DNA from 2 places in the Streptomyces sp. NPDC029836 genome. Region 1 is predicted to be linked to the other one. Evidence: predicted binding sites of a transcription regulator. Region 1 holds the regulator's gene; the other holds the start of a gene.
The links. The regulator HspR, encoded in region 1, represses chaperone genes until heat shock. The targets are predictions, from matches to a motif close to TTGAGNNNNNNNNNCTCAA.
Positions count from the first base shown of each region.

Region 2: the regulator HspR is predicted to act here: its motif matches at 2,595-2,613, upstream of lon (endopeptidase La).

Region 1 is NZ_JBVHZI010000004.1:469,750-474,160, reverse strand. It holds gene ACZ4XJ_RS15920 (pyridoxamine 5'-phosphate oxidase family protein) at 1-262, shown strand, start outside; gene ACZ4XJ_RS15915 ((2Fe-2S)-binding protein) at 422-736, opposite strand; gene ACZ4XJ_RS15910 (hypothetical protein) at 736-1,071, opposite strand; gene ACZ4XJ_RS15905 (helix-turn-helix transcriptional regulator) at 1,156-2,196, shown strand; gene ACZ4XJ_RS15900 (heat shock protein transcriptional repressor HspR) at 2,329-2,781, opposite strand; gene dnaJ (molecular chaperone DnaJ) at 2,783-3,967, opposite strand; gene grpE (nucleotide exchange factor GrpE) at 4,007-4,411, opposite strand, start outside.
Region 2 is NZ_JBVHZI010000005.1:449,230-453,640, forward strand. It holds gene ACZ4XJ_RS18525 (glycosyltransferase family 39 protein) at 1-19, shown strand, start outside; gene ACZ4XJ_RS18530 (sulfurtransferase) at 477-1,376, shown strand; gene ACZ4XJ_RS18535 (DUF4097 family beta strand repeat-containing protein) at 1,714-2,487, shown strand; gene lon (endopeptidase La) at 2,636-4,411, shown strand, end outside.

The DNA of each region.
Region 1 (4,411 bases):
GGCCCGGGTGATCAGCAACAGGCACAGCAAGAAGGTGCGCAACATCCTGGCGTCGCCGGACGGGGCCGCGAGGGTGGCGGTGTGCCAGATGGAGGGGCGGCGCTGGGCCACCCTGGAGGGCCGGGCGGTGATCCGCGCCGACGAGGCGTCGGTCGCCGACGCCGTGGCGCGCTACGCGGAGCGCTACGGGAGGGTCCCCTCGCCCAACCCCGACCGGGTCGTCATGGAGATCACCCTCGACCGGGCCATGGGCCGGGCCTGAAGGACCGATGATCCGGTTGAACCGGTGGTCCGGTTCAGCCGATGGTCCGGTTCAACCACTGGACGCGGACATCACAACGGCGCCATCGTGGTCAGGTCCACGATGGCGCCGTTGTGTGGGGGAAGCGCCTGGGCGATCTGCAACGACGGGGGGATCGCGTCAGGCACTGCGGGGGGTGGCGGCGGTGATATCGGGTTCGAAGAGCTGGTGGTCGCGCTGATCGAGATTGACGAAGACCATGCCGTAGCGAACTTCGCAACGAACGGGCTGCGGTGCGCCCCGGGGGCGGCGCAGGCAGCGGTAGGCACGGACGTCCTCGTCCTCCTCGCGCACGACGACGATCGGCTGGCCGAACAGGGTGACCATCAACGAGTCGCCGGTGTGGGGAATGGCGGTGGCGAGATCGATGAACTGCCATCCGGACCGATAGGCGGAGGCCATCTCGCGGCGGAAGTCGCGGTCGTCGGGGGTCATCAGAGCGCCTTCACGGGCACGATGTTCCAGCCGCTGTCCGGCTCTCCGGCGGGCCGGGTGTTCCAGCCGCTGTCGGGTTCACCGGCGGGTGTGTCGTTCCAGCCGCTGTCGGGTTCACCTGCGGGCGCGGCGTTCCAGCCGCTGTCGGCCGGCGCGACGTTCCAACCGCTGTCCGACTTACCCTTCGGCACGATATTCCAGCCGCTGTCACTGGCCAGTGCGTTCCCCGCATCGCCATTGACGGCGCTGACTGCCCCAAATACCGCAACAGCGGAGAAAACAACGGCAAGCGCCGAGCGAAGCATTCTCTTGTACATGGTCGGCTTCGTCCTCACTTGATGGAATCCTCTCCCCCGCACGTCAGACCATGGCTCATTCAGGCACGTTACGGCCACAGGGACGATGCATCATGTTCTTGCATGTTCAGGACCCTGGGGGGTGGAGATTTGCCCATAAACGACACAAACCCGACACATCCCCACCCCGTCACATCCATGTGCGACGAGGGGGCTCGACTTTACGCGGCGGCACTGAGCACCGGCCGGGTACCTCGTAGTGAGGTGGAAAACATCCCCTGCCTGCTCGAATTCGCTCTGCTGCGCCCCGACCCGGATGACGCGAACCAGCTCCGCGCGGTTCCCCCGGCGGTCGCCCTCGCCCAGCGCCTGCATCCCCTCGAGCGGGAGATCCAGGACCGTCGGCGCAGCGCGATCGACCTCACCGATGCATTCGAGCCGTTCCTCACCATCAGTGCGCAGAACCCCGCCAACACGCACGCGATCACCGTGCTGGAGGGATTCGACCAGATCAACGCCGCCCTCGACCTGGCGACGGCCGAGTGCCACACGGAGATGCTGACGGTCCAACCCGGCGGCGCCCGGCCGTCCTACGCCCTGACCGAGGCCCTGGAACGGGACGCCCCGCTCATCGACCGCGGGGTCAGCATCCGCACCCTCTACCAGCACACCGCGCGGCACAGCCAGGGCACGCTCGCCTACGTGGACCGCATCTCCACGGGCAAGGTCGAGATCCGCACCCTCGAAGAACTCATCGAGCGGCTGATCGTGTTCGACCGCACCGTGGCGTTCATCCCCGTCAGCGACGACCGCCGGGTCGCCCTGGAACTGCGCCACCCCGGACTGGTCGACTACCTCATCAAGGTCTTCGAGCAGCTGTGGCGGCGCGCCGTGCCGCTCAGCCAGGAAGTTACCTACACGCACCGGCCCGACGGCATCTCGGGCGTGCAGCGCTCCATCGCGCAGTTGCTGGTCGAGGGGCACGTGGACGAGGCGATCGCCCGGCGCCTGGGGATGAACGTACGGACCTGCCGCGCGCACATCGCCAAGCTGGCCACCGCCCTGGGCAGCGGCAGCCGCGCCCAGCTGGGCTTCCTCATCGCCCGCTCGGGCATCCTGCGCGACTCGACGGGCCCGCCGCCGCCCCCGCTGCCGGAGCTCTGAGGGGCCCTGGGCGGCGCTCCCCGACCCCGGGGGCCCATCGGGACGGCATATGCCCCGGCGCACGCGGAAGGCCCCGCCGGGAGCGTTCCTGGAGGGGCCTTGCGCGGATGCGGGCCGGGCCGCGCCCGGCGTTCAGCTCAGCGGGCGCTTCGGGCCGGGCCGCCAGACGACCAGGGCACTGCCCGGCTGCGGAGCCTGGTACGGGACCAGGTCGCGCCGGTACGAGGCGTGCACCTGGGCCTCGCGGGCCTGGAGGGCGGCGGCCGCCCCGTCCACGGCCGAGGAGAGTTCGGCGACGCGCTGCTGGAGCGCGGCCACCTGGTTCTCCAGTTCGATGATCCGCTTGATGCCCGCGAGGTTGATGCCCTCGTCCTGGGACAGCGCCTGCACGGTGCGCAGGAGCTCGATGTCCCGGGCCGAATAACGCCGGCCGCGGCCGGCCGTACGGTCCGGGGAGACCAGGCCGAGGCGGTCGTACTGGCGGAGGGTCTGCGGATGCAGGCCCGAGAGCTGGGCGGCCACCGAGATCACGTAGACCGGGGTGTCGTCGGTCAGCTGGTAATGGATCCTTCGGCGGCCGTCCATCTCATGCTCCCTTCACCGACTCGAACAGCTCGGCGCGCGGGTCCTCGGGATCCGTCGCGTCGCGATACATCTCCAGGGCCTCGCGGGCCTTGTCGGACAACTCCGTCGGGACCGTGACCTCCACCGTGACGAGGAGGTCGCCGCGAGTGCCGTCCTTGCGGACCGCGCCCTTGCCGCGGGCCCGCATCGTACGACCGCCGGGCGTGCCCGGGGGGAGTTTCAGGGTGACCGCCGGACCGTTCAGGGTCGGCACCTTGATCTCGGCGCCGAGGGCGGCCTCCGCGAAGGTCACCGGGACGGTCACCGTGAGGTTGTCGTCCTTGCGGCCGAACACCGGGTGACCGTCGACGTGGACCACCACGTAGAGGTCGCCCGCCGGACCGCCGCGCTCGCCCGGGGTGCCCTTGCCGCGCAGCCGGATCCGCTGGCCGTCGAAGACGCCCGCCGGGATCCTGACCTGCATCGTCCGCGAGCTGCGGGCGCGCCCGCTGCCCTTGCAGACGTCGCAGGGGGTCTCCGCGATGAGACCGCGGCCCTTGCAGTCCGCGCAGGGGTCGGTCAGCGAGAACCCGCCGCCGCTGCCCCGCGAGACCTGACCGGTGCCGACGCAGGTCGGGCACACCCGGGGGGTGCCGTTCTTGTCGCCGGTACCGGAACACGCCTTGCAGGGCGACTGCGAGGACATCCGCAGCGGGACGGTCGCGCCGTCCACGGCCTCCGTGAAGGAGAGCGTGACCTCCGACTCGATGTCCTGGCCGCGGCGCGGCTGGGTACGGGTGCCCGGACCCTGGCCGGTGCCGCGGTTGAACAGGCCGCCGAAGACGTCGCCCAGGCCGCCGCCGAAGCCGCCGCCCGGACCCCCCTGCGGCTGCTGACCTCCGAAGAGGTCACCGAGGTCGAAGTTGAACGAACCGCCGGCGCCGCCGGGACCGGGGCGGAAGCCCCCGTTCCCGAACAGCGCGCGGGCCTCGTCGTACTCCTTGCGCTTCTTGGCGTCCCCGAGGATGTCGTTCGCCTCGGAGATCTCCTTGAAGCGCTCCTCGGCCGAGGTGTCGCCCTTGTTGGCGTCCGGGTGGAACTCGCGTGCGAGCTTCCGGTACGCCTTCTTGATCTCGGCCTCGGTCGCGTCCTTCGGGACACCGAGGACCTTGTAGTAGTCCTTCTCGACGAAGTCCTTCGTGCTCATCCCCGGTGGCCCTCCTCTCGGTTCCCTACATGGTGGACGTCAGCCCTTGTCGGGGGCATCCGTGTCCTTGTCGGACGGCGTGTCGCCGTCGGCGGACTCGGACTTGCCCGCGGGTGCCGCGCCCGGCTGGGGCTCGGCGACCGCGACCCGCGCGGGGCGGATCGTCCGCTCGCCGATCCGGTAGCCCGGCTGCAGGATCGCCACGCAGGTGTCCTCGGTGACGTCCGGCGCGTACGAGTGCATCAGGGCCTCGTGGATCGTCGGGTCGAAGGGCTCGCCCTCCTTGCCGAACTGCTGCAACCCCATCTTGGCGGCGGCGCTCTCCAGCGATTCGGACACCGACTTGAAGCCGCCGACCAGTTCGCCGTGCTCCCGCGCCCGACCGATGTCGTCCAGGGTCGGGAGGAGCTCCGTCAGGAGGGACGCGACCGCGATCTCCTTGAC
Region 2 (4,411 bases), on a different contig from region 1:
CCCGGGCACCTGCGACTGACGCGGGGGTGCGCCGGAGGGGGGCGGGTGCCGTCCGGGCCGGGGAGGGTGTCTGCGGGGGCGCGCGCGTCCCGGTCCGCGCCGAGGAGGCCACCCCCGGCTCGGCCCGGCGGAACCCGGGGCGGCGCCACCCGTGCGTCCCCGGGCCCGCGCCGCGGGGCGGCGGTACGGCGCCGGCCGCCCGGGCCGACTCCGGGCGGTCGGGGCCCGGTTCGGGGGCGGGGACCCGTCCGGGCGGGGTGGGGGCGCGGGGCACCGGTGCTCGGGGTTGCCGCCGGCCGGTGCGGTCGGCGGTGGTGGCGCCGGGGTGGGGCGGTGTGGGCGGGGGGAGGGGGGCAGGGTGCGGAGACGGCGGAAAACTGCGCGACCGGGCGGGCGTTGGGCGCGAGGATGACCCGGTCATGCCGTGCGGCGGCCCTGTTCCGTCGCCGTGTCCCGCCGAGCCTTCGGAGTTGCCCATGCCGCCGTCAGCGGAACCCGTGCCCACCCCTCCCGCCGCCCGGGCCGGCGTCGACGCGTTGCCCGGGCCCCTCGTCGGGGCGGGATGGGTCGAGGAGCGGCTCGGTGGGAGCGGGCTGGTGCTCCTCGACGCCTCCGTCGGGGCCCACCGGGGAGCGGAGCGTCGGATTCCGGGAGCGCGGCCCTTCGACCTCGACGGTGCCCTGTCCGACCACACCGCCGCCGCCCCGCACACGATGCCCGGTCCCGAGGAGTTCGCCGCGGCGATGCGCGGCCTCGGCGTGGACGACACCGACACCGTGGTCGTCTACGACGGCGCCGGGATCTACTCCAGCGCCCGCGCCTGGTGGATGCTGCGCTCGATGGGCTTCGACCGGGTCGCCGTCCTGGACGGCGGCCTACCCGCCTGGACGGCCGCCGGCCTGCCCGTCGAGGAGACGGCGCCCGCGTACGACGGCCCGCCCGGCTCCTTCACCCCCCGGCCGCGCCCCGGGCTGGTGGTGGACGCCGACACCGTCGCGAAGGCCCTGACCGACCCCGCCGCGACGGTGTTCGACGCCCGCACCCGGGGCCGCTTCGCCGGAACCGCCCCCGAGCCGCGCGCGGGCCTGCGCGGCGGCCACATGCCGGGAGCGGTGAACCTCCCCTTCGGGGAACTCCAGCGCCCCGACGGGCTGATGCTCCCCGAGGCCGAACTCCGCGCCGCCTTCGCGCCGCTGACCGGGAGCGCCGAGCGGCTCTACTTCAGCTGCGGATCCGGGGTCACGGCCTGCGTCCTCGCCCTCGGCGCCTCGCTGGCCGGGTACCGGGACCTGGCGGTGTACGACGGCTCGTGGAGCGAGTGGGGCGACCCCGCCGGTGGCCGCCCGGTGGCACCCGCCACCCCACCGACCGGCTGACCGAGCCCGCGAACGTGCACCCCACCCCCACCCCCGCACCCGAACCCGCCCCCACCGGCCCGAAGCCGTGCGCACCGGCGGTGGCCCCGCCCCTCGGGGACGCGCCCGCCGGCGGATGCGGGGGAGCGCCCCGGCTCCGAGGATGGGAGGCGGTGCGCCCGCTGCCGGGTGTCCGGCGGCGGGGCCGGCCCTGCCTCGGGGACCCCGGCTCCCGGTCCCGGGCCCGCTTCCGAAGCGGCCCGCCATGGTCCCGTCCGCCCCCCGGGGGGATAGCCCCACCCCCGGCCCGGGTACCGGCACCAGCGTGGTGGGCGGGGGCGGTCGACAGACTTGACGCATGGCATCCGACACCGCATCAGCCCTGCTCGCCCGTAAGACGGTCGGCGCCACGGCCGCCGCCGTGCTGCTCCTGCTCGCGGGGTGCTCCCTCGACGACATCGGGGTGAAGACGTCCACCAAGTCCGTCGCCGCCGACGCCACCGTCACCGAGGCGGTCACGGCCGTCGAGGTCGCCGACGGGCGGAGCGGTTCCGTCGAGGTGACGGCCGGCGCCGGGCCCGGGGTCGTCGTCCACCGGACCGTGCACTACCGCGGGGACACCGCGCCCGTGCCGGGGCAGCGGGTGACGGACGGGGTCCTCACCTTCACCACCGGTTGTTCGGAGACCTGCTGGGTCGACTACCGCCTGGAGGTTCCCGCCGCCGCGAAGGTCAAGGTCGGCAGCAGCAGCGGCCGCATCACGGTGACGGGCGTCGCGGCCGCGGAGCTGACCTCGGATTCCGGGGACGTGCGGGCCGATCGGATCGCGGGCCCGTTGAAGGTCCGTACGTCCTCCGGCTCGATCAACGCCGCCGACCTGGCCGGCCCGGAGGCCGACGTCCGCTCCGAATCCGGCGACGCCCGTCTGGGCTTCAGGGCCGTCCCGGTCTCGGTGAGCGCCGTCACCACCTCGGGCGACGTCACGCTGCGCGTCCCGCGTGCCCCGTACCAACTCTCCGGCTCCAGCACCTCCGGCGACCGCGACATCACCCTGCCCCACGCCCCCGCCGCGCCCTCCCGGCTGCGCCTCGAAACGACCTCGGGCGACATCGAGGCCTCCGCCCTGACCTGAGGCTCCGGGGCCGACCCACCGAGCGGGGCAGCGCCCGGACCCGACACCCGGACGTCCGTTCGCCCCCGGCGAACGGGGGGTGGGGAACATTGGGGAGCTCACGTGCATTGAGTCGGCAAAGCTCAAGTTCACTGCCGGAGGGAACATCATGGCTTCGACGTCCGTATCGCTCACCCTGCCCGTGCTGCCGCTGGACGACGAAGTCGTGCTGCCCGGGATGGTCGTTCCGCTGGACCTGTCCGACGCCGAGGTGCGCGCCGCCGTGGAGGCCGCGCAGGCCGCGGCCGGGTCGGGGAGCGGCAAGCCCCGGGTGCTGCTGGTGCCCAGGATCGACGGGACGTACGCGGGCACCGGCGTGCTCGGCACCGTCGAGCAGGTCGGCCGGCTCTCCGACGGGGACCCCGGCGCCCTGATCCGGGGCCGGGGCCGCGTCCGCATCGGCGCCGGGACCACCGGGCCGGGCGCCGCCCTGTGGGTGGAGGGCGAGAGCGTCGACGAGCAGGAGCCCGAGCCGCTGCCCGGCGCCGTCGCCGAACTGGTCACCGAGTACAAGGCGCTCGCCACCAGTTGGCTCAAGAAGCGCGGCGCCTGGCAGGTCGTCGACCGGGTGCAGCAGATCGAGGGCGTCTCCGCGCTCGCCGACAACTCCGGCTACTCGCCGTTCCTGACCGTGGCCCAGAAGGTCGAGCTGTTGGAGACCGTCGACCCGGTCGCCCGGCTCCGCCTCGCCGTCCGCCGGCTCAGCGACCACCTCGCCGAACAGGACGTCGCCGAGTCCATCGCCAAGGACGTGCAGGACGGGGTCGACAAGCAGCAGCGCGAGTTCCTCCTGCGCCGCCAGCTGGACGCGGTCCGCAAGGAACTGCGCGAACTCAACGGGGAGAACGGGGGGAAGGACGGCGAGGAGACCGACGACTACCGGGCCCGCGTCGAGGCCGCCGACCTGCCCGAGAAGGTCCGCGAGGCCGCGCTCAAGGAGGTCGAGAAGCTCGAACGGTCCAGCGACCAGAGCCCGGAGGGCTCCTGGATCCGGACCTGGCTCGACACCGTCCTCGAACTGCCCTGGAACGAGCGCACCGAGGACGCCTACGACATCCGCGGCGCCCGCGCGGTCCTCGACGCCGAGCACGCCGGGCTGAGCGACGTGAAGGACCGCATCACCGAGTACCTCGCCGTGCGCAAGCGCCGCGGCGAGCGCGGCCTGGGCGTCATCGGCGGCCGCCGCGGCGGGGCCGTACTGGCCCTCGTCGGGCCGCCCGGTGTCGGAAAGACCTCGCTCGGCCAGAGCGTCGCGCACGCCATGGGCCGCGAGTTCGTCCGCGTCGCCCTCGGCGGCGTACGGGACGAGGCCGAGATCCGCGGCCACCGCCGGACCTACGTCGGCGCGCTGCCCGGCCGGATCGTCCGCGCCATCAAGGAGGCCGGGTCGATGAACCCCGTCGTCCTCCTCGACGAGATCGACAAGGTCGGCTCCGACTTCCGCGGCGACCCGGCCGCGGCCCTCCTCGAAGTCCTCGACCCGGCGCAGAACCACACCTTCCGCGACCACTACCTGGAGGTGGAACTGGACCTGAGCGACGTGGTCTTCCTGGCCACCGCCAACGTCCTGGAGGCCGTCCCGGAGGCGCTGGCCGACCGGATGGAAATCGTCCGCCTCGACGGGTACACCGAGGACGAGAAGGTCGTCATCGCCCGCGACCACCTCCTGCCCCGCCAGCTGGAGCGGGCCGGACTCGCCGCCGACGAGGTCGCCCTGGAGGACGCGGCGCTGCGCCGGCTCGCCGGCGAGTACACCCGCGAGGCGGGCGTGCGCACCCTGGAGCGGTCCCTGGCCCGGCTGCTGCGCAAGGTGGCCGCCCAGAACGAACTGGGGGAGCGGGACCTGCCGCTCACCGTGGGCCCCGACGACCTGCGGGGGCTCATC